3 regions of the Saccharomonospora sp. genome follow, and region 1 is predicted to be linked to each of the others. Evidence: riboswitches for the same ligand, from Rfam matches in the RefSeq annotation. Region 1 holds a riboswitch; each other region holds the start of a gene.
The links. A riboswitch is a leader RNA that binds a small molecule or an ion and turns the genes downstream of it on or off. The one in region 1 is predicted to bind cobalamin.
Positions count from the first base shown of each region.

Region 2: linked by a shared signal. The riboswitch ahead of M7H19_RS15600 (magnesium chelatase subunit D family protein) and the one ahead of M7H19_RS00470 (5-methyltetrahydropteroyltriglutamate--homocysteine S-methyltransferase) in region 1 are both predicted to bind cobalamin.
Region 3: linked by a shared signal. The riboswitch ahead of metE (5-methyltetrahydropteroyltriglutamate--homocysteine S-methyltransferase) and the one ahead of M7H19_RS00470 (5-methyltetrahydropteroyltriglutamate--homocysteine S-methyltransferase) in region 1 are both predicted to bind cobalamin.

Region 1 is NZ_DAHVQP010000006.1:1,363-11,673, forward strand. It holds gene M7H19_RS00460 (DEAD/DEAH box helicase) at 1-5,850, shown strand, start outside; gene M7H19_RS00465 (UvrD-helicase domain-containing protein) at 5,850-8,063, shown strand; cobalamin riboswitch at 8,134-8,370, shown strand; partial or broken gene M7H19_RS00470 (5-methyltetrahydropteroyltriglutamate--homocysteine S-methyltransferase) at 8,506-9,135, shown strand; partial or broken gene M7H19_RS00475 (MBOAT family O-acyltransferase) at 9,590-10,311, opposite strand, start outside.
Region 2 is NZ_DAHVQP010000129.1:221-5,675, forward strand. It holds gene cobO (cob(I)yrinic acid a,c-diamide adenosyltransferase) at 1-578, opposite strand, end outside; gene M7H19_RS15600 (magnesium chelatase subunit D family protein) at 578-2,623, opposite strand; cobalamin riboswitch at 2,670-2,815, opposite strand; partial or broken gene M7H19_RS18660 (acetyl-CoA C-acyltransferase) at 3,435-3,913, shown strand; gene M7H19_RS18665 (hypothetical protein) at 4,173-4,268, shown strand; gene M7H19_RS18670 (enoyl-CoA hydratase-related protein) at 4,376-4,570, shown strand; gene M7H19_RS15610 (PfkB family carbohydrate kinase) at 4,731-5,455, opposite strand, start outside.
Region 3 is NZ_DAHVQP010000097.1:2,337-18,203, reverse strand. It holds gene M7H19_RS11535 (alpha/beta hydrolase) at 1-418, shown strand, start outside; gene M7H19_RS11530 (TetR/AcrR family transcriptional regulator) at 708-1,421, shown strand; gene M7H19_RS11525 (hypothetical protein) at 1,442-2,332, opposite strand; gene M7H19_RS11520 (N-acetylmuramoyl-L-alanine amidase) at 2,871-3,803, opposite strand; gene M7H19_RS11515 (A/G-specific adenine glycosylase) at 3,863-4,744, opposite strand; gene M7H19_RS11510 (carbonic anhydrase) at 4,779-5,270, opposite strand; gene M7H19_RS11505 (LacI family DNA-binding transcriptional regulator) at 5,327-6,427, opposite strand; gene M7H19_RS11500 (zinc ABC transporter substrate-binding protein) at 6,594-7,577, shown strand; gene M7H19_RS11495 (ABC transporter ATP-binding protein) at 7,598-8,407, shown strand; gene M7H19_RS11490 (metal ABC transporter permease) at 8,465-9,361, shown strand; gene M7H19_RS11485 (DUF445 family protein) at 9,382-10,611, opposite strand; gene M7H19_RS11480 (DivIVA domain-containing protein) at 10,740-11,552, shown strand; gene M7H19_RS11475 (hypothetical protein) at 11,620-11,952, shown strand; gene M7H19_RS11470 (hypothetical protein) at 12,051-12,776, shown strand; cobalamin riboswitch at 12,826-13,063, shown strand; gene metE (5-methyltetrahydropteroyltriglutamate--homocysteine S-methyltransferase) at 13,206-15,491, shown strand; gene M7H19_RS11460 (hypothetical protein) at 15,548-15,867, shown strand, end outside.

The sequences.
Region 1 (10,311 bases):
CGTGGTGAGAAGGGCATCAAGGCTCTCTTGCTGTACCCGATGAACGCGCTCGTCACCGACCAAGCCCGCCGCATCGCGGAGCTGCTGCACGACGATCCTCGGCTCAAGAGCGTCACGGCAGGCGTGTACATCGGCGGCGAGGGCAAACACACCCAGCCGTCGCGTGAGCATCTCGTGGACAGCCGAAGGGTGCTGCGGGAGGACCCTCCGGACATTCTGCTGACCAACTACAAGATGCTCGACCTGTTGCTGCTGCGCCCGGCGGATGCGCCGCTGTGGGAGCAGTCGGCTGCGAGCCTGCAATACCTAGTCCTCGACGAGTTCCACACCTACGACGGCGCTCAGGGCACCGACGTCGCCATGCTGTTGCGTCGCCTCGGCGCAACACTGAAAGTCGCCGAACCCGGTCGCCCGCTTGGCCGGATCACCCCCGTGGCCACCTCGGCCACTCTCGGCGGTGCCACCCGGTCGGAAGAGTTGCGCAACTTCGCCGAGACCATCTTCGGTACGTCGTTCCCGTCAGACGCCGTCATCACCGAAAACCGGCTGGAAGCGGCCGATGTGGTGCCGGATGTCGACTTCAGCCTGACCATCCCCGACGTAACGTCGATCAATCAGTTTGATCCTCCCGACGCGACTCGCTCCGATTCTTGGCAGGAGCTTGCACATGCCTTTCTCGGAGGAGCCATTCCCGATCGAATCGCGCTCGGGAGGCGCCTCAGCCGCAGCTTCCTCACCCGGGCCGTGGTGCAGGCACTCGCGGACGAGCCCCTGACGCTGCCCCAGGCCGTGGATGCGGTCACCAACTCCGGTGTGTTGCAGTGGGGGGTTGCCAGGGAACGGGACCCGAAAGGGGTCGAGAACGCACTCCTGCGCTTCCTTGCGCTGCTGTCCGCCGCCAGGATCGGCGGTGGTCGAGGGCGGACCCGGCCGCTCGTGAACGTCGAAGTGCAGCTTTGGATCCGCGAACTCACGCGAATGCTGCGCGCCGTCAAATCCGAACCGCAGTTCGGTTGGTGGCATGACGGCCCCACAGACCACGACGTGCGCTACCTGCCTGCCGCCTACTGTCGCGTGTGTGGTCGATCGGGATGGCAGACGGTGGCCACCGAACTCGGCGAAGAGCTGGAAGGCTCCCCGGAGAAAGTCTGGCGAACGAGTGTGACCGATCGCCGGAAGCTGCGCACGCTCTTGCTCGCCCGTGACGATGAACCCGATGCCCGACGCATCGATCCCCGGACACTCGCATACTCCCGTGACGGCGAGCCGGGACTGTCCGTGCTCGTGACCCCCGATGAGGAGGCTGCCACCGAGCAACGGTGTCCGTCTTGCGGTGCCGACGACGCCGTCCGATTCCTCGGCTCGTCGGTGGCGACTTTGGTCAGCGTGGCCCTCACCCAGCTTTTCGGCTCCAACCTCATCAGCCATGGGGAGAAGAAGACCCTGGTCTTCACCGACTCGGTGCAGGATGCCGCCCACCGGGCGGCGTTCATCGAAGGCAGGGCCTTCCAATTCAACCTACGTTCGGCGTTGTTGCGTGCGGTCGGAGACCGACCACGCAGCCTGCAGGACGTGACCACGGCCCTGGCCGCAAGCCCCACCGAGGACCTCTACGCCATCGCCCCTCCGGACTTCACGCGCAGGCTCGGCTTCGAGGGCGAGTGGCTCGACCGGGACAGGGGCGGTCGCAGACGGCGGTTGCTCGGAACTCGACTGACCTTCCAAGCGCACCTCGAAATCGGTCTACGGTCCCGACTCGGTCGGACACTGGAACTCACCGGTGCCCTCGCCGTCGACTACGACATGGACCTGGGTCGGTACGCAACCTTGGCCCGCGACGCCCACGAGAACCTGCCCGAACGCGGTATGAGCCTGCCCGACCGGGAAGCGTACGAGGTCTGGCTGCTGGGATTGCTCGACCGGCTGCGAAAGCGGGGCGGGATCGCGCACCAGTGGCTCGACGCGTATGTGCAGCGGGACGGCAATCGATGGCCGATCTGGGGTGGAAGTCCCGCGGGGATGCAGAAGTTCCCCCGCGGGCGGCCCGCACCCGTCTTCTACAGCACGTCGACCAGTGGCGACTTCGACAGTCTTCGTCCCCGCGGCGAGTCGTGGCTGGTGGACTGGACGGAACGGTGTTTGGAAGTCGGCCGGGCCGAGGCTCGCGCTCTTCTCGAGCCCGTGGTCCGATTGCTGGCCGAGGGCGAGACTCCACCGCTGCTGCGCCGCACGTCCCAAACGGATGCCGCGGTGTTCGGACTCGATCCGGCCCGGATCGAGCTGATCCCGTTGAACAACAGCGAGCTGGAGCATGCCCACCTGAGGTGCCCGAAATGCCACCACATCCAGCCCGTTGCGCCGAAGCGGTTCGACCGGTGGCTGTCAGCGCCGTGCCCCAGAATGCGCTGCACCGGACACCTGGAGCCGCATCGAGTACGGGAAGACAACTTCTATCGCAGGCTTTACCGCTCCGGGCGCCTGCGACACCTCGTGAGTCACGAACACACGGCGCTTCTGGACGACGATACGCGGCTCGAAGTCGAACGCCGCTTCTCCAACGGTTCCTCACCGATAGACCCGAACGTGCTGACGTGCACGCCGACGTTGGAACTGGGTATCGACATCGGTGACCTGTCGACTGTCGGGCTGGCCTCCCTACCACCGACTCCGGCTAACTACCTCCAACGGGTCGGCCGGGCGGGCAGGTCCACCGGCAACGCACTGGTGCTCGCGACGGTACCGAGCAGTCCACGAGAGCTGTACTACCTGTCGGAGCCGAAGCACCTCATCGACGGCGAGGTCATTCCACCGGCGGCCTACCTGTCGGCCACCGAGCTGTTGTGTCGGCAATACCTGGCGTATTGCTTCGACCGGGTCGCTTCCGGTGACATTCGGCTCGACCGTGAGATGCCGCGCCTGCTCGGTGCCTTGCTCGACAACGGGCTGGCCGAGGGAAGTTGGCTGCGGCAGTTCGTCGACACGGTGACCAAGAACGCCCACGTGCTGGCCGAGCAGTTCCTCTCCCTCTACGGCGACGCCATCGACGAGGAGGTCCGCCGAGCGGTGCGGTCCTTCGCCGCCAAAGGGCTGCGCGACAAGCTCGCCCGTGTGGTGTTCCAATGGGCGGACCAGAGAAAGGAACTGGAATACCGGCAGGGTGAGCTCGCCACGGCGATCGATAGTCTCGAGACCCAGAAGCATCTCGACGACACCCAGGTCGAGGACCGTCGACGCTGGATCGGTGAGTACAGGGCACTCACCCACATGTTGCGCGATACGTGGAACCGCAACGCGTTGACCGGGCTCGGTGAGTTGTCCCTCCTGCCGAGCTACAACTTGCTCGACGAGCACACCGAGCTCGACGTGTCGCTGTGGTGGACCACCGACGACGAGGGCGAGAAGAAATTCCACACCAGCGAACACAGCTACGGGCGCGGCAGCCGTACTGCTCTCACGGAATTTGCCCCCGGCGCGGTCTTCTATGCCCAGGGATACCGAGTGGAGATCGATGCTTTGGAGCTCGGGCCCTCCGGACAGCCTCATTGGCGGCACATGCGGTTGTGCCCGGACTGCGGATGGGGAACCGAGACCGTCGATCCGGCTCCCCCCGCGTGCCCGCGGTGCCGCAGCACCGGCGTTGCCGATGCGGGCGCTGTTCACAAGGTGCTCGAATTACGAAAGGCCTCCGCGGTTCACCGTCGTGACGAGGCCTTGATCGAAGACGAGACCGAGGACCGGACCCGCACCCGATTCATCACGGTCACCGGCGTGGATGTGGATTACGACCAGATCCAAGGTGCCTGGCGGCTCAGGGGGCAAGCCTTCGGTGCCGAATACATTCGGCAGGCGACCATCCGCACGGTCAACCTCGGGCGTGCCGACCGGCCCGGCCCCGATATCTCCGTGGCGGGAACTCATACCTCGGCCCCACGCTTCCCGAGTTGTGTGTACTGCGGAGTTGTCCGCCAGAGCGCTGAGGACAAGGTGCGGCATCGCGGGTGGTGCTCGACACGGCGGGGAACCGCGCCACGCTGGGTTGACCTACTGCTTTCCCACGAGATCACCACTCAGGCCGTGCGGTTGCTGCTGCCGGTGTCCACCTTCCAGGTCAACCTGCGTCTCGTCTCCCTGAAGACCGCCCTCCTTTTGGGGCTGCACCAGGATTTCGGCGGAGCACCTCAGCACCTCGACATCGTCACGGCGCGTATGCCCGACGAGCATCGCCGGGTCAGACAGTTCTTGGTGTTGCATGACACGGTGCCCGGCGGCACCGGCTACCTCGATCGCTTCGGCGACCCCAACCGAATGCGTCGCATCCTGCAACAGGCCTACGAGGTGCTCAGCTCCTGCCAGTGCCAGTTCGAAGAGCGTGCCGCCTGCCACCGCTGCTTGCTCAGAGTCGCCGAACCGGGAGAAGTGGAGCACGCCAACCGCCGGGTGGCGATGGAGCTACTGGCCGAACTCCTCGACAACTGGTCGGTGGAAGGCATTCCTACCGTTGCCGACATCGACATCTCCTCCCTCCAGCTCTCTGAGCTGGAACTCCGGTTCCGGGAGGTGCTCAAGAGCGCGGTGAGCCGGGGAGAAGGACAGTCCTGGACGAGTTCGACCGGGCAGCGGGGTGAAGAACTCGACATCCATCTGCTCAGCCCGAACCAGGAGCCACGCCGGTGGACCGTGCGTCCTCTGGTGCGCGTGACCGCCGGCAAGGTCATCACAGAACCCGACTTTCTCTTCACGCGGCAGGATGCTCAGGACGCACCTGTTGCGGTCTATCTCGACGGCCGGGCTTATCACGCCTCGGTGGAAAACGACCGCACCGCGGACGACGCCGTCAAGCGTACGGCGCTGCGAGACGCGGGATATCGGGTGTGGTCTTTGACTTTCCAGGATGTCGAAGACTTCGCACGGATGCTCGACGGCTACGACAGCATGTTGCCTACTTTGGTCGACAGCAAGGCCGCCAATGTCGCACGGGCCGCTGTCGGTGACAGACGTGCCTCGCTGCTCTGGGGGAACCCGATGCGAGCGTTGCTCGAGTATCTTCGCGATCCCGGCGAGGCGGTGTGGGGCCAGACGGCGGTGCAGACCTGTATCGCCCTCATGAGTTCGAACGACCACCGTGGGCATCCGCCGACGCAAGTGGTTCCGGAGGAACTGCCTTCCACACTGCTGGCTTGGGCTCGGGGCGAGCGTCCCGACGGGCGTGGTGGTGCGGTCGTAGTGGCGTCTTGTGTCGGGATGTCGGGCCTTCCGATCGGTATTGTCGGTAGCTCGCACGGAGCGGGGACCGACACCATCGGGGCCGTGACCGTGTTGGACGACCGGCCCAGTGAAGTGGGCGGCCGATCCCACGAACAGCAGTGGCGAGACTGGCTCAGCTGGTCGAACGTGCTCCAGTTCCTCCCACTTCCCACGTATGGATCTGCCATGCCGATGCGGATGGCCGAGTGTTGGACCCGGAGTTCACTTGACGTCTTTGCGGGCAGGTTCCTGCCCCTGGCCCGGCCGTCCACTGTGGAGAGAGAAGCGACAGTGGATGTCGTTCCTGCCCGGTGGGAAATCGTCATCGAATTCACTCATGAACGCCTCGCTCGAATCGGAAAGCGGTTGGCGGAACTCGACATACCGGAGCCCGAGCCCGGCGGTGAGGTCGGTGATCCCAAGGGAGATTTGTGGCCGGTGGAGTACTGCTGGCCCGATCGGAAGTTCGCAGCAGTCATCGACGTCTGTGACAACAGGGACCAATGGCTACGCCGTAACGGGTGGCAGGCCTGGTTGTTCGAGGAAGGCGACGACGAGGAGGAACTTGTGAACAAGATCGCGGCAGCGTTCGGAAAGCAGGTCTGATGAGTACACGTGTGGTGGTGTCGGGTCTGTTCAGCAAGAGCTACTCCAGTTTGGACGGATCGATAAAGAACAAGGTCCTCGACTTCGTCGTCAAGCTTCAGGAACGCCCCGACCTCACTGGTCTCGACCTCAAGACTCCCGAAGGCGTCCGCGATCCGCGAATCAAGACGGCACGGGTGAACGACTTTTGGCGCGCGGTTCTCATCGAACTTCCTCGGGCCAGTGGATACGTGCTCGTGGCGGTGAAACCCCACGATGATGCCTACACTTACGCGGCCAAGCTGCGCTTCGGGGTGAACGAAGTGACCGGCGCGCTCGACGTGGTGGATGCCGCGGCGCTGAACAAGGCGATCACTCAGGCGAGCGCGGTGTCGAGCACCCAGCCGCGGCGCACTCCCGTCCTCAGCGGCATCCGAGCTCGTGACCTTCGGCGATTCGGTATCGACACCGACATCGCCGAGCGTTTGGTGACCATCACTGACGAGGACCAGCTTCTTACGGTGGCTGAGGAGTTGCCGGGCGTGCAGGGCAATGCGGTCTTGGACCTTGCCGCCGGTCGTGGGGTGGACGAAGTGTGGGCCGACCTCATCGCCGAGGTCGAATCGAACATCGACACCGGTGACCTGCTGGGTGCGCTCGACCGTCCGCAGTCCAGGCTCGTCTTCACGGACGGCAGTATCGAGGAACTGCGAGCGGCGCTCGAGTCGGATCTCAAGGCTTGGCGCATTTGGTTGCACCCGTTGCAGCGCAGGCTCGCCTACCACAACGGCTGGAAGGGGCCGTATCGCGTGACCGGGGGAGCGGGCACGGGCAAGACCGTGACCGCCATCCATCGGGCTCGCCATCTTGCCCAGCGCCTTGACGAGGAGGCGAGCGACGCGAAGGTGTTGTTCACGACCTTCACTCGGAACCTGGCGCAGAACATCGAGTCCCAGCTCACTGAACTGGCGGGGCCGGAATTGATGCGACGACGGGTGGATGTCGTCAACATCGACTCGCTGGCGCAGCGGGTCCTTCGGATCGGGGACGGAGCCCGGCTGACGCTGCGGAAAGACGATGATCCCGGTGTGCTGCAAGCATGGGAGACAGCTCGTGCGGCGGCTGCCGAAGAGTGGGACATCTCTTTCTTACAGAGCGAGTGGAACGAAGTAGTTCTCGCGCAAGGTATTGAGGAAAGAGCCGAATACCTCACCGTGTCCCGTAGTGGTAGGGGAAGGCGCATCTCTCGGCTTCAGCGAGCGGACCTGTGGGCGGTATTCGAACGGTTCACCCAGCTCCTCAATGCGCAGAACCTGATCACTTTCACACGGGCTGCTGCGAGGGCGGCGACCATTGCCGCGCAACTGAACCCGCACGAGGCGCCTGTCTTCGACAGTGGTATTCGCCGCGGTGCCCTCCCCAAATACCGCTATGTCGTCGTGGATGAAGCACAAGATCTGCACCCTGCCCACTGGAGGTTGATTCGGGCATTGGTGCCTCACGACAGTGATGATCTGTTCATCGTGGGTGATGCGCATCAGCGGATTTACGGCAAGCCGATTGTGCTGTCGCGATACGGTATCGAAACGAGAGGCCGGTCTCGGCGGCTCACCGTGAACTATCGGACTTCCCGAGAGATCCTCGATTGGTCGCTAAAGGTGGCCTACGGACACGCTGTGGATGACCTCGAAGGCGATACCGAATCTCTGGCGGGGGCACGTTCGGCGTTCCGAGGCCCTGTCCCGGAGGCCCGCGGTTTCGACAGCTCGAGGCAGGAGCATTCGGCGCTGATCGACAAGCTCCAGTCCTGGCGTCGGGACGGGGTGACTTGGTCGCAGATGGCCGTCGTAACGCGGTCGAACCGAAGGGTTGCTGATCTGGCGGATACCTTGTCCACCGGAGGAGTGCCCGCGGCTGAAGTAGGTGCAGGGACGGACGAGAACGCTCTCGGTGAGGTCGTCCGGGTAATGACGATGCACCGTGCTAAAGGTCTCGAATACCGTGCTGTCGCGATTGTGGGTGTCTCGCAGCGTGAGCTCCCTCCACGGGGCGTTCGGGAGCTTAAGGAGCCGGAACGTGAGGTCGCATGGGCCAGGGAGCGAGGATTGGTCTACGTGGCGGGTTCTCGCGCTCGTGAGTACCTGTACATCTCGTGGGCCGGGGAACGTTCCGAGCTGCTGGCCGGTACGGTGATTGATGAGGGCGAGCTCCGAGGTGGCCGTGCACTGCCGTGAGTGACACGGCACATCTGATCCGGCTGCTCCGGCTGGGCGGACGTCCTTGTCCTGCCGGACAGCGCCACTATCCTGAGTCGCCGCCGGTGGTTCGCCCGTCTCCGGGCGGGGCGTCGCAAGAGGGAACCCGGTGGGAATCCGGGACTGCCCCGCAGCGGTGAGTGGGAACGAACGCCGTGGCCGGTCGTCTCGACCGGCGACACCCGCACTGGGCCTTTCGGCCTGGGAAGCGACGGCCGGTAGGGAAACCCGGCGTGAGCCGGTCCGCCCGCGAGTCCGAAGACCTGCCATCGGTGCGCACACCGCCGGTGTGCGCGACCTACCGGACGTTCGAGGGAAACTCCGGCGCGAGGACGACGTGGCGTGGTCATCGTCGTGCTGTTCGCCTGCGAGCTTTTTCGGAACCGTCCGGTGACGCCGTCGAGCTCGCGAGGGGAGAGCCTTGGCCACCACGATCGGAACGACCGTACTCGGTTATCCCAGGATCGGACCGAATCGGGGCAACTCAAACGCGTCCTGGAACGCTATTGGGCGTCGCGGTGCGATGAAGCGGAGTTGAGGGAGACGGCCCGTGCCCTGCGCACGGACACGTGGCGCACCCTGCGGGACGCCGGTCTGGACTCGATTCCCGAAACGCTCTCCTGCTATGACCACGTCCTGGACACGGCCGTGACATTCGGCGCCGTCCCACGGCGCTACGCCGACCTCGGGCTGAGCCCGCTCGACACCTGCGATGACGTGGGGCGCGGAGTCCGTGCCGCCGCTGGAGCTGACGAAGTGGTTCAACACCAACTAACCACTACCTGGTTCCCGAGATCGGTCCGGACACCCGGTTCTCGGTGGCCGATCGTGCCGTGGTGGAGTGGTTTCACGAGGCCGTGGAGTCGGGGTGCGCACCCGTCCGGTGTTGGTCGGCCCGGTGACGCTGCTGCTTATATCCGAACCAGACCATGATGCCCCCGGCGGATTCCGGTATGTGAACATTGTGGACAGACTGATCCCGGACTGCGCCGAGCTGTTGCGTGGACTGCACGGTGTGGGCGTGGACTGGGTGCAACTCGACGAACCCTCGTTGCGCAACCTCGTGAACGCCGCCGCGCGGATGCGGAACACGTTGAGTTGACGGCGGCGTCGACTCCGGCGCGCTTTCTGGGGTCAGGCCGGTTACAGCTCGGGTCGTCCTTGGTTACACTGGCAGGCACGTCTCTTCGCGACGATCAACGTCCCCCAGGCCGGGATCGGGGTTCCCGCGAAGGGGATGACTCCGCGAGCGACGTGGTCCTTCGTCGCCCCGACCACCGCTTACTGCCGAGGACCCGCGTTTGTGTGCCCGTCCGGCCACGCCGCCACGGCATCGGGCCACCGACCCCGCCACGGTGGAACGGATCGTCGCCGGGCTCCGTCGGTTGTGGACCTCCACTCGAGACCCTGGGCGAGCTCCGTCGCGTCGGGCGAAGGCCGACTCGCCCTCGTCCGTGCCACGACGGGCCGCAAGTGCGTCCGCGCGGACCGCGGAACCGCGGTTTTCAGAACTGGTAGTACAGGAACGGGCTGAACGTTCCCGTCGCCACCAGGATCGCGGCGTAGAGCGCGCCGATCGTCATCACCGTGACGCGCAGGACCATGGCCGGGGTGGTGCGCGACGACTCCAGAAGCGGCCCCGTGACCGGATGGGCGGGCAGGAAGAACACCGCCATCGCGCCCAGCAGCAACACCAGTCGCTGGTTCGTGACCGCGGCCTCCACCGCCTCGGTCAGACCGGTGAAATCAGGCAGCAGCATGTTGCCCAACATCGTGAACGCGTAGCCGAGGTCGGGTGCGCGGAAGAACACCCACCCGAAGATCACGAGTACCAGGGTGAGCGCCCGACGACCGATGACGGCGCCCGGGGTCTTGGGGGAGGCGCTCCAACCGGTGGAGCGTTCCACGACCAGCAGGATGCCGTGATAGGCGCCCCACACCACGTACGTCCACGCAGCGCCGTGCCAGAACCCCGTCAACAGGAACACGATCCACAGGTTGCGGTACGTCTTCGCCGCACCGCCCCGGTTACCGCCCAGCGGGATGTACACGTAGTCGCGGAACCACCGCGACAGCGACATGTGCCAACGTCGCCAGAACTCCGTCACCGTCACCGACGAGTACGGGCGCGCGAAGTTCTCCGGCAGCCGGAAACCCAGCATCCGGGCCAGTCCGATGGCCATGTCGGAGTACCCGGAGAAGTCGAAGTACAGCTGCAACGTGTACC
Region 2 (5,455 bases), on a different contig from region 1:
TCCATCGGATGTTTGACGTGCTGCATCTCGGTGACGAGGTCGGCGGCCTCGATCAAGCGTGGGTCCGCGTTCCGACCGGTCACGACCACGTGCTGGCGGCCGGGCCGGTTCGTCAGGGTCTCCACCACGTCGTCGACATCGACCCAGCCCCACTGCATCGGATAGGTGAACTCGTCGAGCACGTAGAGCTGGTGGCGTTCGGCGGCGAGTCGACGTTTGATCTCGGCCCAGCCCTCGGCCGCCGCGGTGGCGTGGTCCTCCTCTGTTCCGGCCTTACGGCTCCACGACCAGCCCGAGCCCATCTTGTGCCACTCGACGGGCCCGCCTTCGCCGGTCTCGGCGTGCAGGGCGGCGAGTCGCTCGAGGACGGTCTGCTCACCGATACGCCACTTGGCCGACTTCACGAACTGGAACACCCCGATGTCCCAGCCCTGGTTCCAGGCGCGCAGCGCCAGCCCGAACGCGGCGGTCGATTTCCCCTTGCCGTTGCCGGTGTGCACCATCAGCAGCGGTCGGTGACGTCGCTGGCGGGTGGTGAGGCCGTCGTTCGGAACGAACAGGGGTTTGCCCTTGGGCATCAGGCCACCTCCCGGCGCGGGGCGGTGACGCTGCGAACGACGTCGGTGAGTCCGTCGGCGGTGACCTCGCCCAACGGGATGTGCTCGGCGTGAAGATGGTCAGCGAGTCGTGCGGCCAGTCCCATCCGGAAGCGGCCGGTCTCGCAGTCGACCACCGCGCTGTAGACACCGGTGGCGGCGAGATGCCGGGCCATGGTGTGAGCCCGGCCCAACGGGTCGGGTCCGGAGGTGGCCCGGCCATCGGTCACCACCACCAACAGCGGTCTGCGTGTCGGATCGCGGAGCGCCTCCCGCCGCAACAGTTCCGCCGAGCATTCCAAACCCTCGGCCAAGGGGGTGCGTCCCCCGGCGGGCAGGTCGGCGAGTCTGCGGGAGGCGACGTCCACCGAGTTCGTGGGCGGCAGTGTCACCTCGGCGGTGTGTCGGCGGAAGGTCACCAACGCCACTTTGTCACGGCGTCGATAGGCGTCCAGCAACAGCGAGAGAACAGCTGTTTTGACCTGTGCCATGCGACGACGGGCGGCCATCGAGCCGGAGGCGTCGACGCACAGCAGCACCAGATTCGACTCCCGGCCCAGGGTTTCGGCGCGGCGTAGGTCGCCGGGTGTGACGATCAGGCCACGCCCATCGGTGAGGCCGCCGCGCAGTCGTTGGTGTGGTGCGGCCGCGGTGATGGTGCCCACCAGGTGGAGGCGACCTTGTGCATTGCCGTCACGTCGTGGCCCGATCACCGCGCCTTGTGGGGTGCGGGCGCGTGATCGGCGTCCGGATTGGCCTTCCCCGGTGCCACGGACGACGAGGAGCGGTGCCCGGCCCGGTCGACCTGCCGCCGCGACGGACGTACCGGCTGATGAGGCGGACTGCTCTGAGGACGGGGATTCCTCCGGCTCGTTCGACCCGTTCCGTTCGTTCCGACCAGGCATGTCGCCTGACGGTGGCGCGGATTGCGTACCGTCACCGGCGTTGGTCGTGTCTTGATCGTCGGCGTCGGCACCACCGCCGGGGCCATCGGGGCCCGGTCCGTCAGGCCCGGGGTCGTCGGGGCCGAGCAGCTCGTCGAGTCGTTCCTCGTCGAGTCCCGGTTCGTCGAAGGGATTGCGGCGGCGCCGGTGCGGCAGTGCGAGCCTAGCCGCAGCGCGGACATCGTCGCGCGTGATGTGGCTTCGCCCCTGCCAAGCGGCGTGAGCCGCGGCGGCGCGGGCGGTCACGAGGTCGGCGCGCAGACCGTCGACGTCGAAAGCGGCGCAGATCTCGGCGATGGTCGTGAGCGTGTCGTCGTCCAACACCACGGTGTCGACCAGGCCTCGGGCGGCGGCTAGACGTTCGCGGAGGGCGTCTTGTTCGGCTTCCCACCGTTCGGCGAAGCCGGCCGGATCGGCGTCGAAGGCGAGGCGCCGCCGGACGACTTCGGCGCGGGTGGTGGGGTCTCGGGGCGCGGCGACTTCGACGGTCAGGCCGAACCGGTCGAGCAGTTGGGGGCGGAGTTCCCCTTCCTCGGGGTTCATCGTGCCGATGAGCACGAACCGGGCGGCGTGTTCGACTGAGAGGCCGTCCCGTTCGACGCTCAAACGGCCGGTGGCCGCCGCGTCCAGCAGCAGATCGACGAGGTGATCAGGCAGCAGGTTGATCTCGTCGACGTAGAGCAGGCCGCGATGGGCGCGGGCGAGGAGGCCTGGTTCGAATTCCACGACGCCCTCACGTAGGGCCTTGTTCAGGTGCAAAGTCCCGGTGACCCGGTCGTCACCGGCGCCCGTAGGGAGTTCGACGAGTCGCGCGGGACGGGTGACCACAGTCGTGTCCGGCCCGAACGGACCGTCGGGGGAGATCTCGTCGGGATCGTCCGGGTCGACGGAGAATCGGTCTTCCTCGTAGACGGCCACCGGCGGCAGGATCTCGGCGAGGCCGCGCACCGTCGTCGTCTTCGCCGTGCCCTTCTCTCCACGTATCAGGACACCGCCGATGAACGGGTCGATCGCGGTGAGTGCGAGGGCGAGTGTCATGTCGTCGGAGCCGACGACGGCGGAAAAAGGGTACTGCACAGGCATGTAGGGCTCCCGCTCGAACTGCCGTGTGTTTCCCGGAACACGGTTGTGCCCGGGGTCGGTTCGAGGCCGGTCTTCGGACTTCCCAGGTCAGTGCCTGGGTCACCGCAGCGGGCCCTGTGCCGGACTTTCACCGGACTTCCCAGATTCTCCCCGTGGCGTGAGCCGTGGGGCACCTCGAGCCGCGGCGATCACCTTAGCCGCACTGGACGGTGTTGGGGAGTCGGGTTCCTGTGAGTACACGCACAGTCGAGCGTGGGCGCTTCGAGTGACTCTTCCGGCCGTCTCCGACTGTCTTGAGCGGATGCGCGTGGTGTCGGGAGGCATTCGAGTCAGCGTTCGGTGGTCCTGTTTTTCGAGTGTCCGGCTTTGGTTTCTCGGAGAGTCGACGATGAGCGGGGTGCCGCAATGGCCTGGAACTCATGGGGTCCGGTGCTTCGTCCGGACGCCCTGGCGGCAGGTGTTGTCCGGTCATCCCGGCTGGAGGTACCCGGTGGGTTTCGAACGAAACCGACCACTCGATCCACAGAAGTCGGCGAGCTGCTCCCGAGGGTGCGGCAGCTCTTTCCACCTCGCTCCTTCGGCTTGGATGTGATCTATCTCGCACTCCCTTGATGTTTGGACGTCCTACTATCTCGGTGGGTCGCGAGACATCGGCTCGATTGTTGTGACGGCGCTTTCGGTGAGCCTGTGTGATTGGTGTGACGGACATAGCTGATGCAGAGAAGGTCCTGATCGTCGACGGTGTGCGAACGCCGGTCGGTGGTTTCGGGGAGCGTTCAAGGACGTCGATGCGTACAAGCTCGGTGGGGTCGCGGGCAAGGCCGCATTGCAGCGAGCGGGTGTCGTCCCGGAGGACATCGACGAGGTCGTGATGGGATGCATCGGCCAGGTCGGCCCCGACGCCTACAACGCCCGCCGGGTGGCGATCGAGTCCGGCCTGCCGAAACAGACCCCCGCGTACACGGTCAACCGGCTCTGCGGTTCGGGCCTGCAGGCGGTGTGGTCGGCGGCGATGCAACTGCGTTGGGGCGGCGCCGACATCCACATGGCGTGACGGCGGAGAACGTCGCCCGGAAGTACGGGGTGTCGCGCGAGGCGCGGGACGAGTTCGCGTGCGCGTCGCAGCGACGCGCCGCGACGGAGGCCGCCAAGTCGGTGTTCGCTGAGGAGATCACGCCGGTCGAGGTCGGTGGCCGCAAACCGTTCACCGTGACCGAGGACGGGCACCCGAAGCCGGAGACGACGCTGGCGAAGCTGCGCCCGGCGTTCGAGAAGGGCGGTTTGGTGACGGCGGGTAACGCCTCGGGCATCAACGACGGTGCCGCGGCGCTCGTTCTGGCCCGGGAATCCGTGGCCACGCAGCGAGGACTGACTGGGCTGGTGAGTCTCGAAGCGGTGGCGACCGCGGCGATGGAGCCGGAGCTGATGGGCTACGCTCCCGTGTTGGTGTTGAACAAACTGTTCGAGATGACCGGCACGGCACCCCACGGTACCCTCGGACATCGACACCATCGAGTTGAACGAGGCGTTCGCGTCCCAGGCGGTCGCCGTGGTCCGGGACGCCAAGCTAGATCCGGAGAAGGTCAATCCGTACGGAGGTGCGATCGCGCTGGGTCATCCGGTGGTGCCACGGGCGCGATCCTGACGTTGCGGGTCGCCAAGGATCTGGTCCGCCGGGATCTGGAGCTGGGGTCGTCACGATGTGCATCGGTGGCGGTCAGGCGCTCGCCGCGTTGTTCCGGCGGGTGTGACATGGCCGAGTTCGTGGCTTACTCCGTCACCGACGGCGTCGCGCGGATGGAACTGAACCGTCCCGACGCGGCCAACGCCCTGGACTTGCCGTTGGCACGTCAGTTGCGAGCCACGGCCGTGCGGGCCGGCGAGGATGACGTCCGTGCCGTATTGGTCACGGGCTCGGGTTCCCGGTTCTGTGCGGTTGTCACGTAATTTCCTCGCCCGCCGCGATCGTCCACTCGCAGAACGTCGTTCCGGTCCGACCATCGCTGATCCTCTGGCCGACCACGTCGAGTAGCGCACCGCATTCGCGAGACGGGGCCGCCCATGTGATCGTCTCGCACCGGGGCATCCCAACCCGGGCCGTGGAGGGTTAGCGGCGGGTCAGGAATTCCTCGATCTCGGAGCCGGACGGGGCCGTGGCCGGTCCGTGCCGGAGCACGGAGATCGCTGCCGCCGCGTTCGCACGCCTTGCAGCGGAGGCGAGGTCGGCACCGTCGAGCAGAGCCGCCGCGAGCACACCGCAATGAGTGTCGCCCGCGCCGTTGGTGTCGACCGGGGTGACCGGGAACCCCGGGATGTGCCGGGCCTCGCCGTTTCGTGCGAGTGCACAGCCCGCCGGCCCGTCCCGCACGATCGCCGCCGCACCGGAACCGAGGCGCTTCGTCAACGAGGATGCCGCCGACACGGCATCGGCAAGCCCGGTCAATTCGCGGGCTTCGCGCGCGTTGCAGCTTAGAATGTCCACCCTGGACAACACTGGGGTCAGGACGTCGGTGGGTATCTCACCGACCAACGGTCCCGGGTCGAACAGCACCGTGGCCACGGACACGTCGGGCAGCCAGCCGAGCAGTGCGGCGCGGTTCGATTCGTGCAGGAGGCTGTAGCCGCTGAGGTAGAGCACGTCTTCGGTGGTGACCTCGACGGTTTTCAACAGGTCAGGCGGGAGTCCGGCTTCCGCGCCGGTTCCGGTGACGAAAGTGCGTTCGCCGTCGTCGTCGACCAGGACCACGCACACTCCCGTGTCCCTGTCCTCGGTGGGAGGTTGGGCGATGGTGATGCCCTCCCCTCGAAGCGCCGCGCGTGCCTGGTCGCCGA
Region 3 (15,867 bases), on a different contig from region 1:
GACGGTGGACGCCTGGCGCGGCTATTTCGAGTCATGGCCGGTGCCGTTCCGGTCGTTGGCGCAGGTGCGGGAGTTCTTCGGCGACGTCGGCGACTACTTCGTCGAATGCGTGGAGGAACGCGACGACGGCTACCACCTCATGGCCGGTCTGGAGGACCTGTACGCGATCGCCTCCGAATGGGGGCAGCGCGAGTACTGGTCCTATGTAGAGCGAGTGCGGTGCCCGATGCTGGTGATCGAGGGCGAACACACGGCCATGCCGTCGGGACAACAAGCCGAACTGGCCGAACGCGCACCGAACGCCCGGCACCTGGTGGTGCCGGGCGCGAGGCATGTCGTGCACGACGATGAGCCCGAGACCTTCCGAGGGGCAGTGGAAGCTTTTCTGTCCGGACTCCCGTCGAACGGCGCGGTGTAGTTGTGAGCATGTGCGCGGGATCGCGGGCGGTCGTGCGTCTTCACACGTGGTCGGGCCATTCCCCCACAAAGGCCCGACCACGCTCCACCGGAGAGTCCGTCTCCGGCCGCTTCGCCGGGACCTCGCCGCCGCGCTGTTCCCGGCCTCGACGGTTGCTCACCGCGCTTCCACGGTGACGTCTAAAGAGCTCTCTTTCTTCAGTTAATGCCATTAACTTGTTGAATGGATCATAGCAAACCGTCGCGCGGGTGTCACCGGGTTCGCGTATGCTGTGGAGGACGGAGGTGCGGTGGCGAATCGGCGAGAACGACTACGTGTGGCACTGGACCGCGACCTGCGTCGAACGGCCCGACGGCTTCTGGTGTCGGGCGGCATCGATGCGGTGACACTTGCGGCCATCGCTCGGGAGATCGGCATCACCTCTCCCGCCATCTACCGCTACTACAAAAGCCGCGACGATCTCGTCTACACATTGGCCAAGGACGTGATCGACGAGCTCGTCGGTGAACTCGGAGCCGCCGCGGCGCGGCACCCCGAGTACCCGGCCCGGCAGATCACCGCCATGATCCGCGCTTTCACCGCCTGGGCCGCGAGGAACCGCGCGGAGTACGGATTCGTCTTCGGCGTCCCGCCGCCCCCGGTCGGGCACGTGTACCGCGAGATCGCCAAAACCTGGACGGTCGAGGTCGGTGGGACCTTCGGCAAGTCGTACCTTCAGCTGTGGCGGCAACGGCCGTTCGACGTGCCCGCGGACGATGACCTGGAGCCCGCGCTGCAAAAGCAGCTGGACAACTACCGCGTTCTCGTCGGCCTGGAGCCGATGCCGCTCGGCGCGATCCTCGTGTTCATCGAATGCTGGTCGCGCATGTACGCCTCGATGTCCTTCGACGTCTCCGGCCTCATGAGCGCCACGTTCACCGACATGAGTCCCATGCACGAACGCATGTGTCGGGGAATCTGCGAACTGCTCGGCATCGAGTACGAACCGCCCGCGATGTCGTGAACCCGACGGCTGGCTCAGGATCACGGGACACCGAACTGGGGCAGATTGTTGTCCTCTCCGAAGTCCACACGCCACCGACCCATCTCGTTCTCCATGCGAATCTCGAAAGAGTTCTCGGGAAGCGGGATGCCGATCTCGGCGACGGCGCGGATCCGCGAATCCATATCCACTGACAGGACCTCAAGTCGTTCGAATTGCTGTTCCCACTCGGGTGGAATTCGTTCCATGAGGACATCGAAGTTTTCCGAACACGAACGCCCTGTGTAGGCTTCGATCTCTATCACCTTTTCGCTCAGCAGGAGGTCGCAGAACAGCTCCGAATCGCCCGAGGAGAACGCATCGATGACGGCTTTGGCCGTCTCCCTGACACCTTCCTCGCCGGGTGCGTCGCCGATCGAGTTGGCGTCAACGCCTCCGGTGCTCACGGCGATGACCGAACCGGTGCCACCCAACAGCACGATCGCGGCGATGATGCTCACGCCGCCGAACGAGATCTTCGTCTGACGCCGTGATTGGTCGATGTTGCCGGTGCCTGTGACGGCCGAGTTCTTCATGGTCGCGCCGGACGCGGTGACGTTGACCTGCTCGACGGTGGACCCTGAAACACCGCCCGGCGTGTGCCACACGCTTTGTACGGCTCGGCCGAGTGCCGCTGCGAAGGCCTGGTCGTGCTGGGCTTCCGTGGCCAGTACTTGTTTCGCGTCGTGAGCGGCCTGGTCGTTTCCGGGATCGGCCTCCAGTGCACCGAGAATCTGTTGACCGACGGGTGTGCGGCGCAGTCGAGTCGCGACGAGGTTGTACAGCGCCTCGGCGGCGGAATCCTGTGTTCGCTGTACCAGGCCGGAAGCCACCTGGGTCAGATATCCGCACAGGTAGGAGACAGCCTGTCCGGCGAGTGTCAAGGGGTCCATTGTTTCCTCCCCAGATGGACGAGCCGACGACCGGGTCCGTCGGTGTTCCGCCGCGCCTCGAAAAAGACAGTTACGGTGTTAATAGGATTAACTCAGGGTGTGATGGTAGCAACATCACATGCTGGTGTCACTACCCGGAGTGATCTGAGTGAGAACGCAAGGTGAACGGGCGTGGCGCTGAGTCGCCCGTGTCGGCCGTGTCGGCTGGGCCGGGCGACGGGTGGCCGGGCGGGAATCTGTTCGCGATTTTTCGGCTGCTCATGCCGAGGGACCGGCCCTCGTCACGCGCTGACAGTGTCGCCAGTGCCGCCGGTGCCGACAGTCGTGCGCGGGGCGGGTCGGCTGAGATTTCGCCACTGTTCGGTGGTCGACCGAACCGTATCCGAGCGTCGGCCGGAAGAGAGTGCCGTCGGCGCCACGGCTGACCACGTGGCCTAGGACGACATTTAGCCCGCTAAACGTTGTCGGTGGGGTGCGGCTGACGCCTCGGGGACCGCGTTTAGCGGGCTAAATGCGGTCCCCCGGTGCCGGAACGCCCTCAGCGCGGGGCCAACAGTTCCCATATGTCGCGGCCGAGGTAGCCGCGTTCTTCGGCGTGGGAGCAGGCCTGGCAAGTGGGCTGGGCGGCTCCGTTGTCGGCGGCGAACGCCGCCACCGCGTCCCGCGTGGTGTCGCCGAACACGCCGTCGGTGGGCACGTCGTAACCGTGTGCCCGCAGTCGCTGCTGTGCCGTGAGCACCTTCTCGCCCGTGTCGCCGGGCCGCAGCAGCGGTGTCGGCGCGGGCTCACGGAAGGACACGCCGAGCCGGTCGGCGACGTCCTGCCGCAGTTCCGGCAGTCGCGCGTACAACACGTCGCCGGGGCAGGCGGTGGAGTTGAAGTCGCGGTGCCCGCGAATCAGCTCGGGGCTGATGTTGTACTGCGACGCCATGTAGGCCACGAGCGAGACAAGCGAGTCCCACAGTGCCTGTGGAACGTCGACTTCCATGTAGAGGCCCTCGTTCTCGATGCCGATGACCTCGCTGTTGTGGTTGGCGACGTTGGCGCCCATGACGTGCTGGACGCCTCCCGTCAGTGCTTCGAGGCTGCGGTGTCTGCCTTCGGTGATGTAGCCGCCTCGGCTGATCGTGAACTGTTGGCCCGTGTCGATCCACCCGTTCGAGTCCATGTGGAAGTTCTGGATGCTGCGGGAGATCGCGAACGCGCGTTCGAGCGAGTAGTCGTCGGTGTTACCCGGCTCCACGGTGTGGTGTACGACGATGTATGTGGGCGGGTGGTCGAGCATGGTGATGGGCCCGCTCGGTGGCCGGGCTTGCCAGTTGCCCGTGTCGTAGATGTGTGGGATCTCCACCTGGCGTCTGCCGGTGGCGGCGGCCTGTGCGGGCACTGCCAGGGCGGCGCCCACGGCTGTGGCGGCGAGGCCTGAGCGGAGTAGTAACGTGCGGCGGTCGATGGAGCGTTTCCCGGGCATGGTGATCTCTCCCTCGCAACGGCGTGGTGAGGATCTTGCCAACTACTCCGAGTTGTTTGTCAATGCTCGCCAGGTAGTGCGAAGCGACCGTCAGCCGTTTGTTCCACGAGTCCGTCGGTGAGCAACGAGGCCAGGCACGCGTCGCGTTGACCGGCCTTCGGCCATGCGAGGTCGAGCTGTGCCTTCTCCACCGGGCCGGTGGTTCCGCGGAGCACGTCGAGCAGCAGGCCGCGCACGTGGCGGTCGGTGCCGCTGTAGCGTTGAGTCGGCTTGGCCGGTCCCGTATACGCAGGTCGGCCTGCCTTTTGCCACGCGCAGTCGGCGAGCAGCGGGCAGTCCTCGCACTGTGGTTTGCGGGCGGTGCAGACGAGCGCGCCGAGTTCCATCAATGCCGCCGAGAACCGGGCGGCACGGGTTTCGTCGAGGCCGTCGGGCAGCAATGCCTCGGCGTCGTCGAGGTCCCGTTTCGTCGCTGGGGGACCGGCGTCACCGGCTCCGTGGACGGCCCTGGCGATCACCCTACGAACGTTGGTGTCCACCACCGGCGCGCGCTTGCCGTAGGCGAAGGCGACGACCGCTCGTGCCGTGTACGCGCCGATGCCGGGAAGCCTCAGCAGCGTGTCGATGTCGGCGGGAACCTCGCCCGCGTGTTCGTCGGCGATGGTGTTCGCGGCCGCGTGCAGCCGCAGTGCGCGGCGCGGGTAGCCGAGTTTGCCCCACGCTCGCAGTACCTCGCCCTGCGGGGCCGCGGCGAGGTCCGCCGGTTTCGGCCAGCGCTCCATCCACTGCTGCCACACCGGCAACACTCTGGCCACGGGTGTCTGTTGCAGCATGATCTCGCTGACGAGCACACCCCACGGGGTGCAGTCGGGGCGGCGCCACGGCAGGTCCCGCGCGTTGGCGTCGAACCAGTCGAGCAGTGTCTGGGGGTCGATGGGCATCCCCGGAAGACTAACCCGATCGGGGACGAGCGGATCAGACGACTTCGCGGAGCACCCCGGTGTGCACTTCGTAGACGAATCCGCGCACGAGGTCGGTGTGCAGCAGGTACGGATTGCGCTTGACCCGTTGGATCGACTGTCGGACGTTGGCGTCGACGTCGCGGAACGCCTCGACGGCCCACGGCGGGCGCATGCCGCTGGCCTCCTCCAGTTCGTCTTTGAAGCTGTCCTCGGTCACCGTGTTCAACCCGCAGTCGGTGTGCTGCACGATCAGGATCTCCCGCGTGCCGAGCTTGCGCTGACTCAAGGCGAGCGAACGGATCGCGTCGTCGGTGACGATGCCGCCCGCGTTGCGCAGCACGTGTGACTCACCCTGCAGCAACCCGAAGATCTCGAACACCCGGATCCGCGCGTCCATGCAGGTCAGGATGGCCACGCGAAGTGAAGGCCGCGGTGAGGAACGGTCACCCCGTACGACGTTGCCGAGTTCTCTGTTGCGTTCGAGTAGCAGGTCGATCGCGGTCATGGGGTCTTACTCCTGCCCGGGTCAGTGCATAGTCCTGCCGGTCGCTGACCTTCCGGTCAGGGGCCGAACCATTGTTCTTCAGCAGTGCGTGGTGGCGCCGATGTGGTGCCGATCCGCAGTTCGGTGGGCAGGGTGATCATTTTTGGTTCGATCCGGTCGTTGGCTTCCAGTAGGAGCTTGCCCGCGACTTTGCCCTTCTCCAGCACGGGTTGGTGCACGGTTGTGAGTCCTGCTCGGGAGGATTCGGCGATGCCGTCGAAGCCGGTGATCGTCAGGTCGGCGGGGACCCGCAACCCTCGTCGGCCGGCCTCGGCGAGTGCGCCGAGAGCGAGGATGTCCGAGGTACAGATCAGTGCGGTGACGCGGGGGTGGGCGTCGAGCAGCTGCCTCGCCGCTGTGGCGCCGTCGTCGACGGTGTGGTCGAAGCGCTCGACCACGGGGACGGTGTTCCAGTCGACTCCCGCGGCTTCGAACGTCTTCGCGAGCGCGGCCAGGCGTGCGCGCTGGACGTGGTAGCGCGCACGCTGTTGGCGTTCCAGGGACACGAAACCGTCGTTGCGGTCGCGTGCCAGCCGCATGCACAACACGCCGATCTGGCGGTGTCCGAGGCCCACGACGTGATTGGCCACTCGCACGATGGCGTCCTCGTCGTCGGGGGCGACGCGGTCGACGTTTTCGAGTTGAGGCTGGTCGATGACGACGGTGGGTACCGGGCGGGACAGGACGGCCTCGAGGTGAGGGTCGTCGTCGGGTACCGAGTACACGACGAACCCGTCGACGCCCGCGCGGTGTACGGCGGCGACCTCCTCCCGGCCGGGGCTGGCCGGCACGAGATGCAGGCCGACGCCGGCGTTCTCGCACGCGAGCGCGAGACCTTCGAGCACACCCACAGCGGCGGGGTCACGGAAGGCGTAGGACAGGTTCTCGGTGAGCAGCAGGCCCACGGCCCCGGCCTTGCGGGTGCGCAACGACCTGGCCACGGGGTCGGGGCCGGGATACCCGAGTCGGCGGGCTGTCTCCAGGACGCGTCGGCGCAGCTCCGGCGACAGTTGGTCCGGCCGGTTGTACGCATTGGACACAGTGGTCCTGGACACGCCCAGTTCGGCGGCCAGTGAAGCGAGTGTTGCTTGCCGCCTGGTTCGCATCGGCCGGTTCATGAACAAACCGTAACGGTTCAGAAGCCACAGCAGAAGCAGTGGACAACGTGCGTCACATGGTTGCTTTGAGTAGCAGGGTAATTCACTCGACCGGTGGGCGAACCGGGGGTCGGTGTTGTATAGTGATATCGAAAATCATTTCCAATAGGCCGGGATGGGGTCTTCGATGCAAGCCGTCCGCCGTCGTCGTCTGTTCGCTGGTATTTCACTGTCGGCCGCACTGGTCGTGGGCGCGGTCGCCTGCGGTGGTGAAGGCAGTGAAGACGGCTTCGACGGCACGGACGATCGGGTGCCGGTCGCCACGTCCACCAATGTGTGGGCCGATGTCGTCGAGGCCGTCGGGGGCGACCACGTCGAGGTGTCCTCCATCATCGAGGACTCCACCGACCCTCACTCCTATCAGGCCGCGGCGGCCGATGCTGCGACCGTGAACGCCGCTCGACTGCTCGTCTACAACGGCGGCGGGTACGACGACTTCTTCGTCCAGCTCGCCGAGAGCTCCGATGCGCCCGCCGTCGTGGCCGTCGACCAAGCCGACCACGGCGACCACGGCGACCACGGTGAGCACCGCGACCACGGCGAACACGGTGAACACAGTGGTGAGCACGGCGGTGATTCCCACGCGCACGGCAACGAACACGTGTGGTACGACCTGCGGGTGATGAGTGCCGTCGCCGACAGTGTGGCGGCCGAGCTCAGCGACCTGCTGCCGGAGCGAAGCGACACGTTCGAAAGGAACGCCGCCGACTTCGCCGAGCGCATCGACGAACTCGGGCAGGGCGTCGAGCGGATCGCCCAGGAACACGCGGGTGCCGCGGTCGTCGCGACCGAGCCGATCGCCCACTACCTGTTCGTCTCCGCTGGGCTGGAGGACATCACACCGCACGAGTTCACCGCGGCCGTCGAGAACGAGACCGATGTGCCCGCCACCGCCCAACAGCGGATGCTGGAGCTCGTGTCGGACGAGGCCGATGTGGTGGTGCGCAACGTACAGACGGCCACTCCCGCCACGGAGAACGTCGTCGGTGCGGCCCAAAAGGCGGGTACACCGGTCGTCGACGTCACCGAGACGTTGCCTGAGGGGCAGAGCGACTACATTTCCTGGATGGGCGGCCAGATCGACGCGCTCGCGAAGGCCTTGGACAAGTGAGCGGGATTGACCGAGTGGACATGACGACAGCAGGCGGTGCCGCCGTCGAGATCAAGGCAGCGGCGCTGCGGTTCGGTGAACGGACGCTGTGGTCGGGGCTTGATCTCGCCGTCGCGCCCGGCGAGTTCCTGGCGGTACTCGGCCCGAACGGTTCGGGCAAGACCAGTCTGTTGCGGGTGCTGTTGGGACAGCAGCCGTTGAGCGCGGGCACGGTCACCGTGGCGGGACGCCCACCCGGTCGAGGCAGTGAACGCGTCGGTTACGTGCCGCAGCAGCGGGCCGTGGACGACGGCCTGACGCTGAGGGGAAGGGATCTCGTCGGGCTCGGCCTCGACGGACACAGGTGGGGATTCGGGCTGCGGGGTCTGCGCCAGCGGCGCGCTCGCATCGACGCGGCCATCGAAGCCGTCGGCGCCCAGCGGTACGCGGACTCACCGGTGGGCAAGCTCTCCGGTGGTGAACAACAGCGGCTCCGGGTGGCACAGGCACTCATTGGTGAGCCCGACGTGTTGTTGTGCGACGAACCGTTGGCCTCTCTCGACCTCACCCATCAGCGCGTGGTGGCCGACCTCATCGACGAGCGCAGACGTACGGCTGACACGGCGGTCCTGTTCGTCACCCACGAGATCAATCCGATCCTGCCCTACGTCGATCGGGTGCTCTATCTCGTCGACGGTCAGTTCCGTGTCGGTACACCCGACGAGGTGATGACCTCGCAGACACTGTCCGAGTTGTACCGCTCGCGGGTCGAGGTCGTCAGGATCGGCGGGCAGATCCACGTCGCGGGCACGCAGAGCGCGCTCTGCGAGGACGAAATGCACCACTCCTAAAAGCCCGTCGTTCGAATCCGTCCCCCGCGCACATTCACCCGACTCGAAGGCTTTCGCATGGAGCAATTGTTCGACTTCGACCTGACACTGGAGCTGCTCGGTTTCGACTTCGTGCAGACGGCCCTGCTCGCTGCGGCCGTGCTCGGGCTCGTGGCGGGCATCCTGGGGCCGCTCATCGTCATGCGCCGAATGTCGTTCGCCGTGCACGGCACGGCCGAGCTGGCGTTCACCGGCGCCGCCGCCGCGCTGTTGCTGGGCATCGGGGTGAGCTACGGGGCGCTGGCGGGTGCGGTGATCGCCGCGCTGCTGCTCGGGCTGCTCGGGGGACGTGAGTCGGACCGCGACTCGGTGATCGGCGTGATCCTCGCCTTCGGACTCGGTCTCGGAGTGCTGTTGCTGTGGTACTACCCGGGTCGAGCGTCCAACAAATTCGGCATCCTGGTGGGCCAGATCGTGGCCATCGAGCCCACCGACCTCACCACGTTGTTGATCGCGGCGGGCATCGTGCTCGTGGTGTCGGCGATCATCTACCGACCGTTGTTGTTCTTCAGCGTGGACCCCGCCGTCGCGTCGGCGCGCGGCGTTCCGGGGAGGTTGTTGGCGCCGCTGTTCGCGGTGCTCATTGGGATCGCCACCGCACTCGGGGTGCAGATCGTGGGCGCGCTGCTGGTGGTGGCGTTGATGGTGACGCCCGCCGCTGCCGCCGCCCGCGTGACCGCGAGTCCGCTTCGCGCGACCGTCCTGGCCGTGATCTTCGCCGAGTTGGCCGCACTCGGAGGCATCGTGTTGTCGCTCGCTCCGGGAGCGCCCGTCAGCTTCTTCGTCACCGCTATCTCGTTCACGATCTACCTCGTGTGCCGGGTCGTGGAGTGGGCGCGCAACAGAGCGGCCGGAGTCAATGCCGGCGACAGCGCCGACAGCGAGGCACGGCGCGAGCCGGTCAGCGCGGCGTGATCGGCCGCGATCAACCGCGATCAATGCAGCATCAGCAGGACCTGTAGTTCGCCCACGATGAAACCGATGGCCCCGCCGACGGCGATGAGTTTCCATTCGTCCTGCCGGAACGCGGGGCGCAGCAAGCCCTCGTATTCGAGGGACGTCATGCGCATCATGCGTTGCTCCACGATGTTGGTCACGTCCATCGCCCTGGCGAGGTAGTCCTCCGCGTGGCGGAGGATGTCGGGCAGGCGTTCGATGACCTTGGTGGCCGCCGCGTCCTTGATCTCGTCGAGGCGTTGTCGCCCGAGGGCGGCGGGGACGAACGGGCCCGCGGCCTGTGACTGTTCGTCGATGGCCTCGGCGACGAGCTTTCGCACCATCGCCACCAGGTGGTCGGACCTGGGGCCGTCGAAGATGCCCTGCATCAGGTTCCGCACCGTCAACAACTCGCCGGCGATCATGTCGCCGTACTGGTGGGCGACTTCGGCGCGCCTGCGTTGGAACAGGCCCTGCAACACGAATCCGCCCGGCAATCGGATCGGATCCCGCGGAACAAAGATCAACTTGATGGCGAGCCAGTCGGTGAACAATCCGATGGCGGCACCGAAGATCGGCATGACGAGCGGATTTTTCGTCAACGCCCACACGATCGACTGAACAATGCCGAGAGTGAACCCGAAATAAATACCCGAACGAGCGATGAACGCCATTTCGGGACGGGAGGTCTCTCTGATCAACTTCACGAGTAGCGCCTTGTTGTGAGTGAGGCGCTGCATACTCAGGTGTTTGATGTCGAGGATGTCGTCGATGTTGTTCCGCAACTCCTCCATCACCTGATGGAACAGGCGTGGTGAGGCAGCTTGGATGTGCTTCACCACCAGGTCCTGCGCCATCGGTGGGAGCCGCTGCCACAGCCTCGGATGATGTTCGGACAACACCTCTCTGGCGATGTCGTCGACGGCCTTCAGCAGCGGTTGCTCGATCTCGCGCAGGAGCCGGTCCGGGTCGATCCTGGCGAAGACGTCGGAGACGTCCAGCACGTTGCGGGTGAGCAGGTCCGTCGCGGTGGCGGCCATCCTGCCACCGTGCCGGGGCACCACGCCCTGCCAGCCGAGGAAGGTTCCCTTGATGCCAATGAACTCCATCGGCCGGAACATCATCTCGATGGCGACCCGTTTGGTGACGTAACCGATGAGGGCGGCCACCACGGGAATTGCGGTGTAGAGGGGCCAGTTCGCGGCGAGGTCGGCGAGAACTGCCTCCACTGCGACCTCCTAGCCGATGTCGGCACACGGATTTCTCGCGGAACCTTTCAGCGCTGCTGTCCGATACTTCGCCGGAAAGGGGCAAGCGAGAGATGGGATCGGCGACCCGGACTCATTATGGTGGCCGAATGGCTGAAGCGCAGGCATCCCCTACACAGGTGACGAATCCGCAGTTCGCGACTGCCTTTCGCGGCTACGAGCAGGTGCAAGTGGACGAGCACGTCAAAAAGCTCACCGCAGAGCTGGCCAGTGCTACGCGGCACCGCGATGAGGCCACGGCGTCGGTCGCCGAGCTGACGAAGGCACTGAGTTACGCGCAGAAGGAACTCGCCGACACCAAGACCGCGCTGGCGCGCATGGTGGAGGATCCGGCAGGGCCCGCCGCCATGACCGAGCGGGTCAAAACCATGATGCAGCTCGCCGAGGAGGAGATCGCCGAGCTGAAGGCGAAGGCCGAGAGGGAGGCGGCCGACATGCGCGACGCCGCCGATGCCTACGCCGAGAAGACCAGGGCCAAGGCTCAGGCCGAGGCCGAGAAACTCGCGGCCGACGCCGCGAAGGAACGGGACCGCCTCGACGAGGAAGCGCGGCAGCGGCGTGAGAATCAGCGCGAGGCCGTCGAGAAGGAGCTCGCCGCGCAACGCGAGAGGACGGAGAACGAGACCGCGGAGCTGCAGCGGGTCACCAAGAAGAAGACCGACGCCATGATCGCCGAGGCCGAGAGCAGGTTCGCCGAAGCCAGGACACTGCGCAAGGAGGCCTACGAGTTCCGGGCCGCGGTGTTCGACGGACTCACCGCCAGTCAGTCGGTATTGCAGCAGGCCATCGAACGTTTGGGGGTCGATCCGACTCCGGCGCAGCTTGAGGAGCAGGACCGCCGCAGTGCCGCGCAAGCCTCCGCCGGCAGCGGCTCGACCGAGGGGGAGAAGCAGCCGGCGTGACCGGCGCCGATATTCGGTTGCCCCGCTGACCACTGTCGACGACAGCGGTCGACCGCGCGTACCGCGCTTGTGCCGGGAGTCAGCAGAGTCGGGGGAATCGGTTTCGCGGTCGCTCGACACTCTGATCGTCGACCACGCCCATTCCTCCGGCTCCGCACTCGACGAGTGGACCGCGGAGGAACTCGACACGACGTGGTCGGTCAATGTGCGTGTCACGTCGTTGCTCGTGCGGGCTTTCGCGGAGCAGTACCGAAGGGGTGGTTCGTTCCCCTCGGGTTGGCACTGGAACACACCGGCGGAGGCGGCGGCGGTGGTGTCGTTACTGCTCGGCGAGGATGCCTCGACCATCACCGGGAACGTCGTGGACGCCGAGGCCGGTTTCCGTCGTTGGTCGTTGTAACCGACGCGGGCGACACCGGGCGGCGACAGTGCTGGTGACGGTGCTTACGACACTGGCGTCGAGCTGCCGAAACGGTGGACACGGTGCACCATCGACGAGTGGACTCCAACGCCGCAGCAGGAAAGCCGCAGGTCGTCGATTTCCAGGTGTACGGCCTGGACGAGAAGTTCCACGGTCCTCGTTGGGTGGACTTCTTCGAAGGTCTACCGGGCACACCGCCGTGGGCGTTGTGGCTCGGCCACCGGGAACTGGACGCCGACGGTGGCGTGCGGGTGGGCACTTTGCCGAGGCAACGGTACGAGTCGGTGATGTGCCCGAACGGTAAGGACCCGTTGGCAGAAGTGGCGTTCAGCGGAGCGTTCGGAGTGGTCAACGTGACCCTGCCGGACAGCTCGGTGCCGAGGCCCGATGGGCTCATCCCCGCGCTCGTGGAACACGCCGAACAGCAGTCTCGCCGCTACTCCGATTGGCCCGTCGTCTGGTGGAGCATCGAGGGCGCGGAGGTGCGGGCGCGGGTGTGGCGCTTCGCCGGCGGGTGGGCCGCGTTCTCCACGGCGCTGGACGATGTCTACCTCGTCGCGGTGGGCACCGGGATGGAGCCGCAGAACCTGTCGTTCGAACCGGTGACCGATGGTTTCGTCTACGGAACCGACCTTTCGGCACCGCTCGATCTGGCTGAGCTCGGGAGGCAGAAGAGCGTCAGGCCCGAGGCGTGGCTGCTACCACCTCGACGTGACGGTTTCCACCCCGACCAACTGGCGTTCGTCCCGGACGAGTCGGAGGAACCGGACGAGGCAGGAGAACCGGAGGAGTCGGGGGCCTGAAGTGTTGCTCCGACCGGGCGACACCCTTGTTCTACGCGGTAGCGCCACTATCCTGAGTCGCGCTGGTGGTTCGCCCCGTCCGCCAGGCGGGGCGTCGTAAGAGGGAACCCGGTGGGAATCCGGGACTGCCCCGCAGCGGTGAGCGGGAACGAACGCCGTGACCGGTCAGATCGACCGGTGACACTCGCACTGGGCTTTACGGCCTGGGAAGCGACGGCCAGTAGGAATCCGGTACGCGCCGGACCTGCCCGCGAGTCCGAAGACCTGCCATCGGTGCGTACACCGCCGGTGTGCGCGACCTTCCGGATGTTCGAGGGAACTCCGGCGGACGGGAGAGGACGACGTGGCACGGTCATCGTCGTGCTGTTCGCCTGCGGGTTCCTTCGGCAGTTCTTCCGGTGACGCCGTCGAGCTCGCGAGGAGAGAGCCTTGGCCACCACGATCGGATCGACCGTACTCGGCTATCCCAGGATCGGACCGAACCGGGAACTCAAGCGCGCCCTGGAACGCTATTGGGCGTCGCGTGGCAGCGAAGCGGAGTTGAGGGAGACCGCCCGTTCCCTTCGCGCGGACACGTGGCGCACCCTGCGGGAGGCGGGACTGGACTCGGTTCCCGATTCGTTCTCCTTCTACGATCACGTGTTGGATACGGCCGTGACGTTCGGTGCCGTTCCGCAGCGTTACGCCGACCTCGGCCTGAACCCACTCGACACCTACTTCGCGATGGCGCGTGGCACCGATTCCGTGCCGCCACTGGAGATGACGAAGTGGTTCGACACCAACTACCACTATCTGGTGCCCGAGATCGGCCCGGACACTCGGTTCTCGGTGGCCGACCGTGCCGTGGTGGAGCGGTTCCACGAGGCCTTGGAACTGGGTGTGCGTACCCGGCCTGTGCTGGTCGGCCCGGTGACACTGCTGTTACTGTCCAAACCGGATCCGGATGCTCCCGAGGGATTCTCTCCTTTGGACAGCGTGGACAAACTGGTTCTGGCTTATGCCGAATTGTTGCGTGAACTGCGTCGTGCGGGCGTGGACTGGGTGCAGCTCGATGAACCCGCCTTCGCCGCTGACCGCACGCGACGCGAACTCGACGCGTTGCGCGACACTTACCACGCGTTGGGTTCGATCGGCGACCGGCCGAAGCTCTTCGTGCCCGGCTACTTCGGGGATCTCGGCGATGCGTTGGGGATCCTGGCCTCGGCGCCCATCGAGGCCGTCGGGGTCGACTTCGTGGCTGGAGACTCGCGAGTGGACGATCTTTCGGCGTTGACCGGCTTGCGGGACAAGACATTGGTGGCCGGTCTCGTCGACGGGCGCAATGTGTGGCGCACCGATCTCGACCGGGCTTTGACCACGGCCGCCACGCTGCTCGGTATGGCAGGCGACGTCGCCGTTGGCACGTCCTGTTCGTTGCTGCACGTGCCGTACGACGTGGCCGTCGAGACTCACCTGGATGCGCAGGTGAGGACGTGGTTGTCCTTCGCTCGCCAGAAGGTCGACGAGGTCGTTGTGCTCGGCCGTGCGCTGCGCGAGGGACGCGACGAGTTGGAAGGAGAACTCGTCGCCGCACGCCGAGCCGTCGCCGACCGCAACGGCGCCGACCGGGTGCGGGATGAGAGCGTCCGGCGACGGCTGGCCGAGCTGCGCCCGCAGGATGCGCGTCGCGCCGACTACGCCGTCCGGCAGCACGAACAACAGGAGCAACTGCGACTTCCCGCGCTGCCGACGACGACCATCGGTTCGTTCCCGCAGACCACGGAGGTGCGCAAAACCCGTGCGGCACTGCGTGCCGGCGAGATCGAACACTCCGAGTACGTCGGCAGGATGCGTGGTGAGATCGAACGTGTCGTCCGGTTGCAGGAGGAACTGGGGCTGGATGTGCTCGTGCACGGCGAACCCGAACGCAACGACATGGTGCAGTACTTCGCCGAGCATCTGGCCGGTTTCGTCAGCACCGAGCACGGTTGGGTGCAGTCGTACGGGTCTCGATGTGTGCGGCCACCGATCCTGTTCGGCGACGTGTCGCGGCCCGAGCCCATCAGCGTCGAATGGTCCGCCTACGCGCAGAGCCTCACCGACCGGCCGGTGAAGGGCATGTTGACCGGCCCGGTCACCATTCTGGCGTGGTCGTTCGTCCGTGACGACCAGCCGCTCGCCGACACAGCCAGGCAGGTGGCTTTGGCCCTTCGAGACGAGGTGCGCGACTTGGAGGCCGCCGGGTTGCGGATCATCCAGGTCGACGAGCCGGCGTTGCGGGAGCTACTGCCGCTGCGCGCATGGCAGCACAAGGAGTACCTGGACTGGGCGCCCGAGGCGTTCCGGTTGGCCACCTCGGGGGTGCGGGAAAGCACCCAGGTGCACACGCACCTGTGCTACTCGGAGTTCGGCGACGTCATCGATGCGATCGTGGCGTTGGACGCCGATGTCACCAGCATCGAGGCCGCCCGGTCTCGAATGGAGGTGCTTGCCGATCTCGACACCGTGGGGTTCGCGCGCGGCATCGGGCCAGGCGTGTACGACATCCATTCCCCTCGAGTGCCGGACGAGGACGAGATCGTGGCGTTGCTGCGGGCCGCGCTGGACGCGGTTCCGGCGCGGCGACTATGGGCCAATCCCGATTGTGGTTTGAAGACCCGAGGCTACGGTGAGGTGGAGCCGGCGTTGCGGAACCTCGTGAACGCCGCTGCGCGGGTCCGGAACACGTTGAGGTGACAGGCGAATCCGCGCCGCCGTCCCTCGGTTCGGGGCGGCGACGCGGGTCGAGGTCGGTGACCCGGCACAGGATCAACCCGTCCGGGCGCACCACGAACACCTCGCCGGTGCGGGCACCCAGGACCTGGGCGATCGTGCGGTCCGAGTCCTCGACGACGGTGAGGTCGCTGCCCGACCGGATGGTCGATCCGGGCGAGGCCACCACCACGGCGCGGACCTGCTCGGTGGGCAGTGCTTCGGCGAGCTGTTCGGCACTGGCCACCACGATGTCCGCGGCGGAGGGTTCGAGCTCGAACCTGAGGAACGCGAATCCGGTGCCCCGCACCGTGTTCAGCGACGATTCCTCGACACCGGCGGCGGTCCTCACGGACACCTT